DNA from 4 places in the Pseudoalteromonas sp. 5Ae-yellow genome. Region 2 is predicted to be linked to each of the others. Evidence: predicted binding sites of a transcription regulator. Region 2 holds the regulator's gene; each other region holds the start of a gene.
The links. The regulator sigma-54, encoded in region 2, starts transcription at its own class of promoters, with help from an activator protein. The targets are predictions, from matches to a motif close to GTTGGCACGNNNNTNGNNT.
Positions count from the first base shown of each region.

Region 1: H4J63_RS05965 (BON domain-containing protein) is a predicted target of sigma-54. The motif match lies at 2,323-2,341, and genes of this name have one in related genera.
Region 3: H4J63_RS02775 (BON domain-containing protein) is a predicted target of sigma-54. The motif match lies at 2,232-2,250, and genes of this name have one in related genera.
Region 4: glnA (glutamate--ammonia ligase) is a predicted target of sigma-54. The motif match lies at 1,986-2,004, and genes of this name have one in related genera.

Region 1 is NZ_JACGWD010000014.1:25,462-29,682, forward strand. It holds gene H4J63_RS20255 (hypothetical protein) at 1-620, shown strand, start outside; gene H4J63_RS20520 (methyl-accepting chemotaxis protein) at 663-1,712, shown strand; gene H4J63_RS05965 (BON domain-containing protein) at 1,929-2,249, opposite strand; gene srmB (ATP-dependent RNA helicase SrmB) at 2,521-3,747, opposite strand; gene H4J63_RS05975 (tRNA1(Val) (adenine(37)-N6)-methyltransferase) at 3,823-4,221, shown strand, end outside.
Region 2 is NZ_JACGWD010000008.1:10,486-14,706, forward strand. It holds gene H4J63_RS03760 (HPr family phosphocarrier protein) at 1-247, opposite strand, end outside; gene rapZ (RNase adapter RapZ) at 290-1,135, opposite strand; gene ptsN (PTS IIA-like nitrogen regulatory protein PtsN) at 1,154-1,606, opposite strand; gene hpf (ribosome hibernation promoting factor) at 1,611-1,898, opposite strand; gene H4J63_RS03780 (RNA polymerase factor sigma-54) at 1,925-3,424, opposite strand; gene lptB (LPS export ABC transporter ATP-binding protein) at 3,494-4,219, opposite strand; gene lptA (lipopolysaccharide transport periplasmic protein LptA) at 4,216-4,221, opposite strand, start outside.
Region 3 is NZ_JACGWD010000006.1:257-4,477, forward strand. It holds tRNA gene H4J63_RS02760 (tRNA-Ile) at 189-265, opposite strand; gene H4J63_RS02765 (hypothetical protein) at 513-1,019, opposite strand; gene H4J63_RS02770 (YqaE/Pmp3 family membrane protein) at 1,399-1,557, opposite strand; gene H4J63_RS02775 (BON domain-containing protein) at 1,630-2,196, opposite strand; gene H4J63_RS02780 (LiaF domain-containing protein) at 2,525-3,187, shown strand; gene H4J63_RS02785 (VOC family protein) at 3,226-3,642, opposite strand; gene suhB (inositol-1-monophosphatase) at 3,886-4,221, shown strand, end outside.
Region 4 is NZ_JACGWD010000001.1:89,997-94,217, reverse strand. It holds gene H4J63_RS00410 (DUF4124 domain-containing protein) at 1-409, opposite strand, end outside; gene glnA (glutamate--ammonia ligase) at 524-1,930, opposite strand; gene typA (translational GTPase TypA) at 2,438-4,221, shown strand, end outside.

The DNA.
Region 1 (4,221 bases), on a different contig from region 2:
AGCTTGAGGAAGACAACTATGATCGCTTTTTTACAGAATATATACAGAAGTATGACTATTACGATGTGTTTTTAATTAATAACAATGGGCTTATTTATTACACTCAAGCTAGAGAATCTGATTATCAAACAAACATATTAAAAGGGAAATATGCGAGTTCAAATTTAGGAGATTTAATTAAAGAGGTTAAACAATCTAAAAGTTTTAGTATTGCTGATTACAAACCGTATGCACCAAGTAATGGAGAACCCGCTGCGTTTATTGCTATACCTGTTGATGGTAGCGATACAATAGTTGCTTTACAGCTTTCGAGCAAAGGGACTAATCAAATAATGGGTGTTCGCGAAGGGATGGGAGAAACTGGTGAGAGTTACCTAGTTGGAGAAGATAAGCTAATGCGTTCTGATTCATATCTTGACCCAGAAGGACATTCACTCAAAGCAAGTTTTGCAGGAACTGTAACAAATAATGGTGCTGATACAGAGGCTGTAAATTTAGCTTTAAATGCTCAACATGGTACTAAAATAATAAAAGATTATAATGGAAATAACGTACTTTCTGCCTTCGATAGTATAAAGATTGGAGATTTTAGCTGGATTATATTAAGTGAAATTGACTAATCAGAAGCATTTGCACCAGTCCATCAGACTGTGCTTTTTAGTGTGATTTCTATAATAGTAGCTGCAATTGTTGTTGTATTTATTGGTGTTTTCTTTTCTCGAAAAATAGCGACTCCAATAATTGTAGCTTCCACTTTTGCTAAAAAAGTGGCGGCAGGAGATCTTAGCAGTAATATCGAAGTTAATTCACACGATGAGGTAGGCATGCTACAAGTTGCATTGCATACCATGTTAGAAAATCTCAGAAAAATGATTGGTGAATTATCTAACGTTGCAGTTCAGCAAGGCAGTACAGCAACAGAGCTTGCCTCAGTTACTGAGCAAACTAGCTTAGCAGTTACCGAGCAGCAAGCACAAACTATACAAGTTGCAGCCGCCACTACCGAAATGACTGAAACAGTAAAAGAGATAGCGAGTACAACTGCTAGTGCATCATTATTATGTGAAAATATTCAAAGAATGGCTCGAGAAGGCTCTGAAAATAATGATAGTACTTACAACGCACTTGTTTCTCTTGGAGAAGCTACAAAAAAATCAGCACATGAAGTGACGGAGTTGAAGCATAATTCAGAAAAAATAGTGAATGTATTAGGCGTTATTAAAAAGATAGCTGATCAGACTAATTTACTTGCTTTGAACGCAGCAATTGAAGCAGCTAGAGCTGGTGAACAAGGGCGTGGTTTTGCTGTTGTTGCTGATGAAGTACGAAGCTTAGCTAAGTCTACGCAAGAGTCTACAATGGAGGTTGAAGTGATCATTGAAGCTGTTGTTAGTGCCAGTAACGCAGCTGTTCAAGCAATGACAGACAATGTAGGACAAACAACTCAAGTTCAGGAAATAGCTAAGAAAGCAAACTTAATCAATAGTAATGTAGGCAAAGCAGTAGATGAAATATTTGATATGGTTGTTCAAATTGCAACCGCCTCTGAACAGCAGGCAACCACCATCGATGAAATATCACGAAATATAGGTGTCATAAATATGGGTATATCAGAGACCGAGCAGGCAGTTAGGGATATTGCACAATCAAGTAGCGAATTGTCTAGGATGGCAAACGGTTTAAATGATGAGGCCCAAAAGTTTAGTCTTTAACTTACTCTATTAATTTAGAAATCTTTGATTTAATGACGCTAATCATACAGATATAACTACGGTAGGATGTTACAGGGACGTACCATAAAAGACGTAAATAAGCGCGTGCCAAATAGTGCACGCGCATAAGTAAATATTAGAGTTGGTGAGACACTCTGCAACCGATGAGCTCGTAAATTACAAACTTCCAACATAATTATGTTTTATTCTAACATGTTAAATAACGCTAATTTTGTTACGAATGATTTTTACGCCATCCATATTTTCTAAAAACTTTTGAGCTAGTGCGCGCTGAAAACCAGTTTGTGCTTCACCATATAAATCTACTTCACCATTTTTTACCTGCACACGAATATCACTTAACGCTAGGTTAGGATTAGTTCGTAGGGTGTTGGTGATAGCTTGTTGTAAGTTAGGTTGAGTGGCTACACTGCTTACTACGGCCATGTTGGTTGCTGCACTTACCTTTGTAGCGCAAGCTAATAAAAATAAACAACAAAATGATACTAAAGCGATAGTTAACTTGAAGCGGTTCATAACTTAATCCTTACATTACGGTGAATAGTGCAGCCACAAAATGGAAATTCCATCGGCTAGGTTATTATTGTAGTTACAATTTCGGTGCCAATATTAACGCCATGAAATATAAGGGGATTTTATTAAGTGGAAATTCAGGTGGGCAAAAATTACATTTAAATGAGTATGAGTTACATGCTTGGGTTACATATGTAACAGGTACAAGTGACAGAGCTATAAAGCTTGCATTAAAAAGCCGACAAAAGCCGGCTTAGTATAAAAATGTTTTAGGTTACTTTTTCTTTTTAACCTTAGCCTTTTTCTTGGCTTTCATTTTTACTGGATCTTTACGCTTTTTAGCTGGTGGCTTCGCTTCTTTATGCTGTGGCTCGACACCTCTAATTACACGGCGTTTTAATTTTTGTTCAACGTAGCGCTCTACTTTATATAAAATACCAATATCGTGTGCTTCAACTAGCGATATTGCTATCCCTTTTTTACCAGCACGGCCAGTACGACCAATACGGTGTACATATACGTCGGCAGTACGCGGCATATCAAAGTTAATAACGTGGCTGATGTCAGATACGTCAATACCACGTGCAGCTACGTCGGTAGCAACTAATATGCTTGTTTTGCCACTGTGGAAGTTTTCCATGGCTTTCATACGTTTGTCTTGTGGCATTTCGCCGCGTAACCACGCTGCTTTTACATCATTAGTTGTAAGTTCGCCAATCAATGTTTCTAAGCGTTCGCGAGTTTTAACAAACACAATCGCTTTAGTTACGTCAGGATTTTTTAGCGTATTAACTAATAATTCAAGTTTGTGATGATAATCGTCGGCTAAATGTACCCATTGGTGAATTTTAGCCTTTTCTTTACGTGACGATTCGGCTTCTAATAGAGCTGGGTCGTTTAATGTTTTTTCAGCAAACCTTTCTACGCTGTCACCTTCAAGTGTTGCTGAGAATAAAAAACATTGGCGACGATTTTTAGCTTCGTCACAAATACGGCTCATTTCTTTTTTGAAACCCATATCTAACATGCGATCTGCTTCATCGATAATAAGCATTTCTACGTGTTCAGCATGAAAGTTTTCGGTTTCTAGGTATTCCATTAATCGACCTGGTGTGGCGATTAAAATATCGTTATTTTTTTCAAAAATTTCTTTATGCGTGCCGTAGTTAATACCGCCTGTTACTACACCAATTTTTAGGTGTGTGCGCTTAGCTAGCAGTTCACATTGTTCATGAATTTGATAAGCCAACTCACGAGTTGGGGTCATAACGAGTACGCGCGCAAAACCAGGGTCACGACGTGGGAAATCCAGTAAGTACTGAATAGCCGGAATTAAAAATGCCGCTGTTTTACCTGTACCAGTAGGCGCAGATGCTAAAATGTCGCGCCCCTGTAGTGCTTCAGGAATAGCTTGTTGTTGAATGCTGGTTGGCGTCTCGTAGCCCATTTTATTAATGGCATCGAGTAGCTTGTTATCAAGATCAAATTCAGAAAATTGCATAGAGTGTCTAAAATAAGGGACAATTACCCTGATTATACGCGCTATGCTGCGCTTGGTGAATGAAAAGGTGAAAAAATGTCTGGTTTTGTATTTAAACAATTTAAAGTTGAACACGACCACTGTGCAATGAAAGTTTCTACCGATGGCATTTTGCTTGGTGCATGGGCTAATTTAAGCGGCGCAAAGTCATTACTTGATATAGGCACCGGCACCGGCTTACTAGCACTAATGTGTAAGCAGCGCAGTAATGAGCTTGATATAACTGCGGTAGAAATTGACGAAAGCGCCTATACCCAAGCATTAAAAAATGTAGCTAATAGTCCGTGGCCAACTATAAGTATTACGCACCAAACTATTCAACGCTTTAGTAGTGAAGTTAAATTTGACGTGGTTATCTCTAATCCACCGTATTTTAATCACAGTTTAAAAGGCGATAATGCTGCGCGTAATGCCGCACGCCATACAGACGGCCTA
Region 2 (4,221 bases):
CTATTAATTCTCCAACAGCATGTAAAGCTTGCTCAGAATCGGGGCCTTTACATACAACTTTTACTTCTTTGCCTTGGCTACTTTCAAGTAACATTAATGCAAGTACGCTATCGCCTGCAGCTTCTTTGTCATCTTGAAATAATGTAATTGTCGCATCAAACTGCACTGCTAATTGGGCAAGCACGGTGGCTGCTCTGGCGTGCAATCCTAATTTGTTTTTTATTAAAAAAGTGTCTTCACAATGCATAACTTACTCTACCTAAGCTGAACAGGTGATTATTCAGCTATATTATTTTTCTTGTTCGCGATGGCGAATTTTAACATTGGGATGTGTCATTGCAAAACTTTCACCGATAGTTTGCGCTAAATATACAGAGCGATGTTGTCCGCCTGTACACCCAATAGCAATGGTTAAATAACTGCGGTTATTTCGCTCTAAGTGCGGTAACCATGTTTGTACAAATGTCTGAATTTGCCATGTGAATTTTTGCACTATGCTGTGATTGGCCAAATAATCTTTAACGGGTTGATCTAACCCATTTAAAGGTTTTAATTCAGGTTCCCAATGTGGATTTGGTAAAAAGCGTGCATCAAATACGTAATCTGCTTCTTTTGGTATACCGTATTTAAAACCAAACGATTCAAACGTGACAATTAGTTGCTTATCTTTTTTACCTAAAATCTTTTCACGAATAGATTCTGCAAGTTGGTGAACGCTTAAATCAGTTGTGTCTATCATAAAGTCGGCGCGGGTGATTAATACATCAAGTAATTCTTTTTCTTTTTTGATGGCTAAATCAAGAGGCAGCGAGTCAATTGATAGTGGGTGTAACCTGCGTGTTTCTGAAAAGCGTTTTATTAATGTTTGATCGTCGCTATCTAAATAAAATAACGTAGGATTTGCAAAGCCTGGTAAGTATTCAAAAATATCGTTAAATTCATCTTGCTCTTTAGGGATGTTGCGCACATCAATGCTAACAGCAATTTTATCGTAGCTATCAGACACACTGCGAACTAATGAAGGAAGCAAGTTAACTGGAATATTATCTACGCAATAATAACCTAAATCTTCTACAATGCGTAAAGCAACCGACTTTCCAGAACCAGAACGGCCGCTTATGATAATTAACTCCATTTAACACCCTTTATAAAACTATGATTGATCGACAATAACTTGGTAAAGCTCAGCATCTGATTTTGCACAGCGTAACTGTTTACAAAAATCTTTGTTGTTTAGTTTATCAGCAATGGTTGCGAGAGTCTTTAAGTGCTGTTGGTTATCGCCATCTGGTACGATGAGTGCGACAAAAATATCAACAGGACGATTATCTATTGCATCAAAATTTATTGGAGTTTCGCTAACGAGTACTAAAGCTAAAGGCTCTTCTGCACCGCTCATTCGACCATGAGGAATGGCAATGCCACGCCCAATACCTGTACTACCCAGTTTCTCTCTGCTCATTAAAGCAGTAAGGATATCCTGTTGCGGTAAATACGGAAGTTTGTCGTGAGCAAGTTCGCTAATGAACTCTAAAATTCTTTTTTTGCTATTAAAAAGGACCGCAGCTTTGCTGCAGTCCTGGCATATAAGTGAGCTTAATTTCATCATATTAGTGTCGAGCAAGCTTCTCTTTGTGTTTAATCACTTGTCGATCGAGCTTGTCGATCAACGAGTCAATGGCGGCATACATATCTTGATGTTCCGTAGAGGCAAATAGCTCAGCACCACTTACATGTATTGTGGCTTCTGCTTTTTGATTTAATTTTTCTACATCGAGAATGACATGAACATTATTAATATGATCAGAGTGTCTTTCTAGCTTCGCAAATTTGGTATTAATATAGTCTCTTAGTGAATCGGTTAATTCTACGTGACGACCAGTTAAGTTTAGTTGCATAAGCATTACCCTCTTTGTTTAGCGTCTTAAATCAAACTTTTACGTTGATTTGACGGTGGAATAGCCAGAGACTCGCGGTATTTTGCGATTGTACGTCTCGCTACTTTAATTCCTTGCTCAGCCAATATATCCGCTATTTTGCTATCACTCAATGGTTTTGCTGAGTTTTCTGCTGCGATTAATTTTCTGATGAGCGCACGTATTGCTGTAGATGAACATTCACCCCCATTTTCGGTGCTTACATGGCTTGAGAAAAAGTATTTAAGCTCAAATATGCCACGAGGTGTATGCATATATTTTTGAGTTGTTACGCGCGAAATTGTTGATTCGTGCATTTCGACCATTTCAGCAACATCATTTAAAACCATTGGTTTCATGGCCTCAGGGCCGTGTTCAAAAAAGCCTTGTTGCTGCTTAACAATACAATTAGTTACTTTTAATAGTGTGTCGTTTCTACTTTCTAAGCTTTTAATAAACCATTTAGCTTCTTGTAAATGTGAGCGAATAAACTGGCTGTCACCACTGGATTTTACAGTGCGAGACATTGCAGCGTATTGGCTATTAACACGAATTTTAGGCATGCTATCTGGATTTAACTCAACAACCCAGCGGCCTTTAATTTTTTTAACTGACACATCAGGAATAACATACTCAGATTCTTCTCTTACAATAGTATCTGCAGGCTTAGGGCTAAGAGTATGTATTAATGTCATTACTTCTTTAAGCTCTTCTTCTTTGAGTTTAGTCTTCTTCATTAATGTACGATAGTCACGAGCTGCTAATAAATCAATATGCTCGGTTAAAATCATTTTCGTTTCATTAATGTAAGGTGTTTCTTTATCAAACTGGTTAAGCTGAATACATAAACACTCTTGTAAACTACGTGCAGCAATACCGACAGGATCAAACAGTTGGATGCGCTTTAATACAGCTTCAATTTCATCAAGTTCAACTTCGTTATCTTCTTCGTTTTCTTGATTAAAGCTTTCTAAAATCTCTTCGCAGCTTAGTGTTAAAATACCTGAATCATCAACTGCTTCTACAATCGCAATAGCAATAGCTTCATCGGTAGGACTAAATGGCGTTAATTGTAACTGCCACATTAAGTACTCGTGGAGCGTCTCTGTTGAGGCGCCTTGGTAGATTGACTCGTCTTCAGGCATTGGACCTGATGATGCTGCAGGAGCAGCACTCATGTACTCATCCCAGCTAACATCCATAGCCATGTCGTCACTTAGCGTGTCTTTTGCAAGTGCTTCACCACTATCTTGTTCGTATTCGCTTGGAGCATCGTCGGCCGATGCGCTAACAGTTATGTCATCGGTATCTGCTTTTTGCTCGTTTTTACCAGCAGCGTCTTCGGAATAGTCTGGTTCTTCAACCTCTAATAGCGGGTTGCTGTCGAGAGCTTCTTGTATTTCTTGCTGGAGATCCAATGTACTGAGTTGCAACAAACGAATAGCTTGTTGCAGCTGTGGAGTCATTGTAAGTTGCTGGCCCATGCGCAGCTGTAGTGATTGCCTCATGTATCTCTAACAATCCTTTTATGTTGTTATAATTAATACTAGCAGATGCTTAAAGACATGGCGTAAATGTTACAGCCTAAATTGCTCGCCTAAGTAAACATCGCGTACTGTTTTATCATTTAATACGTGTTCTGGAGTACCTGATGCAATCAGCTCCCCATGAGAAACAATGTAGGCTTTTTCACAAACATCAAGGGTTTCTCTTACGTTATGATCGGTAATTAATACACCAATCCCACGATTTTTGAGATGTTCTATTATTTTCTTTATATCTAATACCGAAATCGGGTCAACACCTGCAAATGGTTCATCCAATAATATAAATTTAGGATCGGCTGCCAGCGCACGTGCTATTTCCACGCGGCGACGTTCGCCACCCGATAACGCCATACCTTGGCTATCACGAATGTGTTGTATGCTAAATTCATCTAATAATTTATCGAGAGTGTCTTCTCGGGCTTGTTTATTTAACTCTTTGCGTGTTTCTAAAATAGCCATTAAGTTTTGATAAACAGTCAGTTTTCTAAAAATTGAAGACTCTTGTGGTAAGTAGCCAATGCCTAATCTAGCACGACTATGCATAGGTAAAAGAGTAATATCGTTATCATCGATAGAAATTTTACCTTTGTCGCTAGGTACAAGTCCCACAATCATATAAAACGTGGTGGTTTTACCTGCGCCGTTAGGACCAAGTAAACCAACAATACTGCCAGCTTTTACTTCAAGGCCAACGTTTTTGACAACTTCACGACCTTTATAGCTCTTTGCTAATAGCTCTGCTTTTAATGTACTCATGG
Region 3 (4,221 bases), on a different contig from region 2:
TCTAACGCTGGAACTTAATAGTGCATTCGCACTATTTCAAATTTAAGAGAGCTTAGCTTAATCTATGGATTATCTTTATTTAAATTATATTTATTATTAGGGGTAAAAAAAGAGTAATAAATTACACGATATTAAATTTATGTAGCTTTAAATAATTTGAGTAGGTATTTTTGGAAAGTTTGTAAAAGTGGTGGCCCCTCCCAGACTCGAACTGGGGACCTAACGATTATGAGTCGTGTGCTCTAACCAACTGAGCTAAGGGGCCAACTTTTATATAACTGCAAGACAGTTAATTTTTGAAGCGTTTAGTCACAGAGCGACTAAAGCGGACTGCAGTATAAAAACTTTTTAGGTGCTTGTCACTACCAAAAACCTTTATTTTAATAATCAGTAAGCTAACTGCTTAAATAGTAATCTTTTAGGCGGGTATAAACATAAAACGTAAGATATCTTCCACTATATTCTCTGCACTAAATTATAAAAACCTTCCTTCAACATGTAGTCTTTTATATTTAACGCTCTATTTTTTTAAGTAAAGCTAACATATATGTGTAGGCATACAAGGCTGTAAAAAATATGCTTGGAGCTACTGTAAGTGCCAAATTAGGTGTCTCATTAATTACATTCACTATAATCACTAAGCTCGATTGAACAGTAATCGGAATAATAGGCGAAAAAAGTACACCTGCTATTTTTTTGTTACCTAAATACGAGGCGCTAGAGTTAATTGCATTATTGAAGCTTTGTCGTATTGCTACGTTTTGTGGTGTTTTAGAATGAAACATACAAATAATTGGAGTTACAAACGCAAGCGTTACATAACTAGACTTATACTTGTTGACGACCTTTTCTAAAATAAAGGTAAAAAACAGTGTTACAAATCCACTATACAAACCTTGCACTAATGCAGCTTGAAGCGTGACCGATTTAGCAATATCTGCCGAACTGTTTGCCCAGTAGGCCCAACTAAAATAAAAAACGAATGACACAACGCCTGACAGTATAAGTCGAATATTCAATTAGCTACCTCAATATGCGTAAAAACTCGGTTTAATGATAACACTAGAAGTGATGGTAATATTGCCACTTAATAATAGAGTAATTAATCGCGTATTGTAGATATATAAATAAACTAATGTTAAAGATTTCCTAAATGGCATCAATACAGAATCAGAACACTACTGTTAGTTAGAAAGCTTAATTGAAGTAAACGATAGGTGTGGCTGAGGGAATGTTGGGAGTGAGTTACATGAAATAAATCACTTAGTTTGAGTAAATTAAAAATTAGATTTTGATAATAAATATTTACTTTAAAAACTAATATTGTGAGCCGATCAGTACTGAAGTTTTTATTTAGCTAAACCTCAGTAGTCGGCTTACACAATATATAATCTGTCATTATTTTTTCGCAATAATGTAGATCGCATGTATTAACCCTGGGAAATAACCTAACAGTGTTAATAAAATATTTAACCAAAAATGCATACCTAAGCCAACTTGCAAAAATACACCTAATGGCGGCAATAAAACTGAAAGTATTATACGAATAATATCCATGATTAAACTCCATTTAAATTAAGCATTAAAAAGGCGTAAAGCCCAGTGTTAGTGGGCCTTAACTATAATGTGTTATTCAGCAGTAATAGATAGTTTATCAACTACGTCACGAACATCTTCAGCATTTTTAGCAATTTTAACTGCTAGTTGTTTTTCAGCTTCAGACTCTACTGAGCCATTCAGAGTTACTATACCGTTGTCGGTATCAACATCGATGTCTGTACCACCAACTTCTGAATCAAACAGGAAGCGAGTTGTGATTACAGTGGTGATTTTAGCGTCCGTTAGGTCGTTATCATCATCGTCCATCATGTCTTTGCTTCTATCCTTTGTGTCCATGCTTTTAACAACGGTAAGGCTGTTTTCAACATCAGATACGCCATCTAGGCTAAGTACAAGTTCTTCTGCTAGCTCTTTATCAAGCTCGCTATTAACTTTACCTGTAAGTACTACCTTGCCATTTTTTACATCAGTGTTAATGTCAAAGTTGTTTAGATTAGTGTTCATAAGTAGAACTGTTTCTGCCTTACCATCAATCCAAGCATCTTTACTTTCGTTTTCCCAGCTGTTTGCTTGGGCACCCATAGCCGTAGTACCAAGAACTAGAGCTGCGATAATAGATTTGTTAAATGTTTTCATAATCTTTCTCCTTTTGATTAAAGACACTTTAACTAATGCGAGCTTTAGGCCAACTTTATTTATATATATATTTCAATAACTTGATGTAATCCTGGGATAAGGCACTATCTATAGCTGTGTAACTATTTACAGGCTACTCGGTAAAACTTTCTCAAATAGTGAAAATAACTAGATAATTGCATTTTTGGTTAATCTATCGTTAATATAACAAAACATAAAACATCATTAAAAATTAAACCATTGATAATTAAGATTATTATATTTGGTGCGTGCTTTGCATATAAACATCAGAAGCAGTATTAATAGCAAACATAATAAGGAATGCCCCATGTCTGTAAAAGTCGAAGACCGCCCAATAGAGCAAGTACGCGAACAAGTAATTGATCAATTAATTTATAATTACAGTCATGGGGTGATTTCTGTTGATGCATTTGAGAGACGCTTAGATAACGCGATGGATGCACTTAATAACGAAGCTCTTTTAGCCTTAGTAGAAGATTTAACACTTAATACTGATCAGCAATATAAAGCAGAAAAACAATCGCAATTTACACCACATTATAGTGCACAACAAAACAGTGATGATGATTTTACATTACGCAGCATTTTAGGCTCTAACGAGCGAAGCGGTCAGTGGGTCGTGCCAAAGAATATATATTTGAGTAACTTTATGGGATCGGTGGTGCTAGATTTTACCGATGCCATTTTTGCGCATCAAAATGTAACTATTCACGTTAACTGTATTTTTGGTAGTGATGAGATTTACGTACCAGAGCATGTAAATGTAGTGTCTAAAATGTTTTGTATTTTAAGTAGCCTTGAAAATAAATCTGTGTCGCTTAACAAACGCCAAGGTCCTACTATTCACATTGAAGGAAAGGCAGTAATGGGCTCAGTCGAAGTAAAAATAAAGCGCACAATTAAAGAAAAATTTATGAGCTTTGCTAATGAGCTAAAAACACAACTTGGCGCTGGAAATAATCGTTCATAAAGCCTCGTTAAGCACCGCACTTTGCGGTGGTTAACCTATTATAAATCGTTATTTCGCTCACTCGGGATATCACTTAAATATTCTACAAATTCTACTTCAAACCCTGCGGGGTCAACAAAATAAACATTCTTTCTAAAAGGGTTCTCACTACCTTGCTTACTTAGAGTAAAACCCGCTTTATTTAAGCGCATTACTACTGCGCTTAAATTATTAGTTACATAAGCAAAGTGTGCAAAACCAACTTGATGGCCCGATAAGCTTCTGTTTTCAGCCTCACCATGATCGCTTATCGCAATATAATGCGTGTCATCCCCAAAGTGTACCCAGCGTCTTGGTTTTCCATGCCAATCGCCTCTGCCCTCACTTCTAATCGACCAATGTGGAAATACAGCGCGATAAAATGTAAGCATACTATCTATATCACTCGCGACTAAGTTTACGTGCTCTAAATACATAATGTTATCCTATCAGTTAAGTTAGGAGTACGATAAAACCTCAAGTTAACTTTAGGTAAAGTGTTATTTAAATTTAATTTATTTAAATGCAGATAATTATTTTTTAAAAATATATAAACTTTTCAATCTTGTATAAAAAACAAACACAAGTATTTGGGGTTTATTGTTTACTTTATGGCAAAAGTCGCTAAAATACGCCGGCTGAAATATATAAACGTTCTTTTACAACCCAAAGGTAATACCATGCATCCAATGTTAAACATTGCGGTTCGCGCTGCGCGCAACGCAGGCAAAATTTTACTTCGCGCAAGTGAAGATTTATCAAAAGTTGAAGTGCAACAAAAAGGCGCTAACGACTTAGTAACTAACATTGATAAAGAAGCCGAAGCCGTAATTCGTGACACTATTTTACAGTCTTACCCTACTCACTCAATTGTTGGTGAAGAACTAGGTGAGCATAAAGGCAAGGATGATGATTACCAATGGATTGTAGATCCTATCGATGGAACAACTAACTTCATCAAAGGTATCCCTCATTACGCGGTTTCTATCGCACTTAAAGTTAAAGGTCGTTTAGAC
Region 4 (4,221 bases), on a different contig from region 2:
GTTCTACATCCCTTATTGCAAAGGTTGAGCTGTCACTGGCAGGGCCGTGTGCTTTACCATCAATAAAAAGTTGTATAGTAAAACCAGTTTCAAAGCGCGGTTTTATTCGGCTAGTAACATAAACAGTGCCGGTATTTTCACGAATAGTCTGGTTATGATCAGGTGAGGAAATGGCAATACTAAAGGCCGCTTGTTGAGGCTGGGGTTGCTCGTCAAAAATGTCAGTATTTGTTGCAGGCATATTAAGATCTTGGCTGGTAAGCTTTACCTCTTTAGCACCTCTATGAGGGGTGTCAGAGAACACTAATACGCCATTTTTATCTTTCCAAGCGTATATTTTTGTTTCACCGGCATAACCATAATTACTTAATCCTAAAGTAATTAATAGTAATAAAATCTTGTTATTCACTCTGCAGCCCTGCATTTTTATCGGTAACTTAACTTTAGTGGAGATTGACTAATTTTACCATTAAAAAAGCCCGCAAAGCGGGCTTGAGAACACACATATTTTTTACAGCTTATATTAACAGCTGTAGTACATTTCAAACTCAACTGGGTGAGTTGTCATGTTAAGCTTTTCAACTTCTTTAGACTTAAGTTCGATGTAAGCATCGATTAAGTCGTCAGTGAATACGCCACCTTGAGTTAAGAATTCACGGTCTGCGCTAAGTGCAGATAGTGCTTCGTCAAGTGATGCTGCAACAGTTGGAATTTCTGCTGCTTCTTCAGCTGGTAAGTCGTATAAATCTTTATCCATAGCATCGCCAGGGTGGATCTTGTTTTTGATACCATCAAGGCCAGCCATAAGCATTGCTGAGAAAGCAAGGTATGGGTTAGCTGTTGGATCCGGGAAGCGTACTTCAATACGACGACCTTTTTCAGATGGAACCACTGGGATACGGATTGATGCAGAACGGTTACGTGCAGAGTACGCAAGCATAACTGGTGCTTCAAAACCTGGTACTAAACGTTTGTACGAGTTAGTAGATGCGTTTGCAAAAGCGTTAATTGCTTTAGCATGCTTAATGATACCGCCAATGTAGTAAAGTGCATCTTCAGAAAGACCGCCGTACTTATCGCCAGCAAAAAGGTTAACACCGTCTTTAGCAAGTGACTGGTGACAATGCATACCAGAACCGTTATCACCAACAACTGGCTTAGGCATAAACGTTGCTGTTTTACCGTATAAGTGAGCCATGTTATGGATAACATATTTCATTTCTTGGATTTCATCCGCTTTTAATACCATTGTATTAAAGCGAGTAGCAATCTCGTTTTGACCTGCTGTTGCAACTTCGTGGTGATGTGCTTCTACTACTTGACCCATTTCTTCTAGAACTAGACACGTAGCTGAACGCCAATCTTGGAAGTCATCAACAGGAGCAACTGGGAAGTAACCGCCTTTAATACCTGGACGGTGACCTGTGTTGCCATCTGCATATTCTTTATCTGAGTTCCAAGCAGCTTGCTTAGAATCAATTTTGTACATAGAACCAGACATATCTGATTTGTATTTAACGTCGTCAAATACGAAAAACTCTGGCTCAGGGCCAAATAAAACTGTATCTGCAATACCTGTAGAGCGCATGTAATCTTCAGCACGCTTAGCAACAGAACGCGGGTCGCGCTCATAACCTTGAAGTGTTGAAGGCTCTACTACGTCACAACGTACGATTAATGTTGATTCTTCAGTGAAAGGGTCTAGTTTGATTGATTCAGCAACTGGCATTAATACCATGTCTGATTCGTTTATGCCTTTCCAGCCTGCAATTGAAGAACCGTCAAACATTTTACCGTCTTCAAAAAAGTCTTCATCAACTTGGTGATGAGGAATAGATATATGTTGTTCTTTACCCTTAGTGTCAGTAAAGCGTAAATCAATGAACTTGACGTCATTTTCTTTAATAAAATCTAAAACCGATTGTGACATGTGTCCTCCAACTATTGGGTTTTGTTATTGCTGCATAATTGCTTTGGGATTTACTAAGCTGATTTTGTGCCATTTTTATAACTAGCTGTTTATAAATTAAAAAAATATCGTTGCATCAAAATGGAATGTACAAACGCACTATATTGGTGCGTAAATTTTCCTTTTTGGTGCAAAATTTACAGGGCACAATTTGCTGCTAATTTAATCGCTCGGAAATAGCATAACCTAAATGCAAAAGAGTACCAAAAAGATCAGCAAAATAGCCAAAAAGGCTGTTTTTCAAAAAAAATTTGAAATTTAATTCATATAATTGTCATATATAAAACAGATACTTAGTAAAAGTATTGAGAAAGTTTTGAAATTTATATTGGATAAACTTTCATCCATGTCATTAATGAGGGATAATATGCGCCCTTTTAAATCCTATGCTGGGACATCTCGCGAAAGCGTGGATGAGTGCGTAGATCTTGCAGGATCAATGAGAATTTAATTTCTCTGAGTAAATATATGAGCATCGAACAGTTAAGAAATATAGCGATTATCGCGCACGTTGACCATGGTAAAACAACACTGGTTGACAAACTACTTGAGCAATCAGGTACATTAGAAACACGCGGCGGTAACGAAGAGCGCGTGATGGACTCAAACGACATTGAGAAAGAACGTGGTATTACCATTTTGGCTAAAAACACAGCCATTTCTTGGAATGACTACCATATCAATATCGTAGATACCCCGGGACACGCCGATTTCGGTGGTGAAGTTGAACGCGTACTTTCGATGGCTGACTCAGTATTATTACTTGTTGATGCTCAAGAAGGTCCAATGCCGCAAACGCGTTTCGTTACGCAAAAAGCATTCGCGCAAGGCTTAAAACCAATCGTCGTTATCAATAAAATTGATAAGCCAGGCGCTCGTCCAGATTGGGTTATGGATCAAATCTTTGATTTATTCGACAACCTTGGCGCGACTGACGAACAGTTAGACTTTAAAGTAATCTACGCTTCAGCAATCAACGGTTGGGCAACACTAGATTTAGACGAACCATCAGACAACATGGAACCTATGTTCAAGATGATCGTTGAAGAAGTATCACCACCGGATGCAGATCCTGAAGGTGACTTCCAAATGCAAATTTCTCAACTAGATTACAACTCTTATGTTGGTGTAGTTGGTATTGGTCGTATAAAACGTGGTTCTGTTGCTCCTAACCAACAAGTTACTATTATCAGTGCTGATGGCACTACACGTAATGGTAAAATTGGTGCAGTACAAAGCTACCTAGGTCTTGAGCGTATCGAAACTGATAGAGCTTACGCTGGTAACATCGTAACTGTAACAGGTATTGGTGAGCTTAAGATTTCTGATACAGTTTGTTTCCCAGGAAACGTTGAAGCATTACCACCACTAAGTGTTGATGAGCCAACTGTAACAATGACATTCTCTGTAAATAACTCACCTTTCTGTGGTAAAGAAGGTAAGTTTGTAACGTCACGTAATATCCGTGAGCGTTTAGACAAAGAATTAGTACACAACGTAGCACTTCGCGTTGAAGATACTGCTAGCCCAGATAGCTTCCGTGTTTCTGGTCGTGGTGAATTACACCTAGGTATCTTAATCGAAAACATGCGTCGTGAAGGTTACGAGCTTTCAGTTTCTCGTCCAGAAGTTATCTTACGTACTGTAGATGGCGTTCTAGAAGAACCGTTTGAAACAGTGACTATTGACTGTCAAGAAGAGCATCAAGGTTCTGTTATGGAACAAGTTGGCCTACGTAAAGGTGAACTTACTAACATGACTCCAGATGGCAAAGGCCGTATGCGTTTAGACTTCATGATCCCAAGCCGTGGTTTAATTGGTTTCCAAACTGATTTCATGACGCTTACTTCGGGTTCTGGTCTTATGTACCATACGTTCGATCATTATGGTCCTCATAAAGGTGGCGCTATCGGTGTTCGTAAGAACGGCGTAATGATTGCAAACGCAACTGGTAAAGCACTTACTAACGCATTATTCAACTTACAAGAGCGCGGCCGTTTATTCATCGGTCACGGTGTTGAAGTATACGAAGGTATGGTTATCGGTATTCATAACCGTGATAACGACCTTACAGTTAACGCCCTTAAAGGCAAGCAGTTAACTAACGTACGTGCATCTGGTACTGATGAAGCGCAAACGCTTTCTCCGCACCTTAACTACTCACTTGAGCAAGCGCTTGAGTTCATCGATGATGACGAGCTAGTTGAAGTTACTCCACTAAACATTCGTATCCGTAAGAAACACCTTACAGA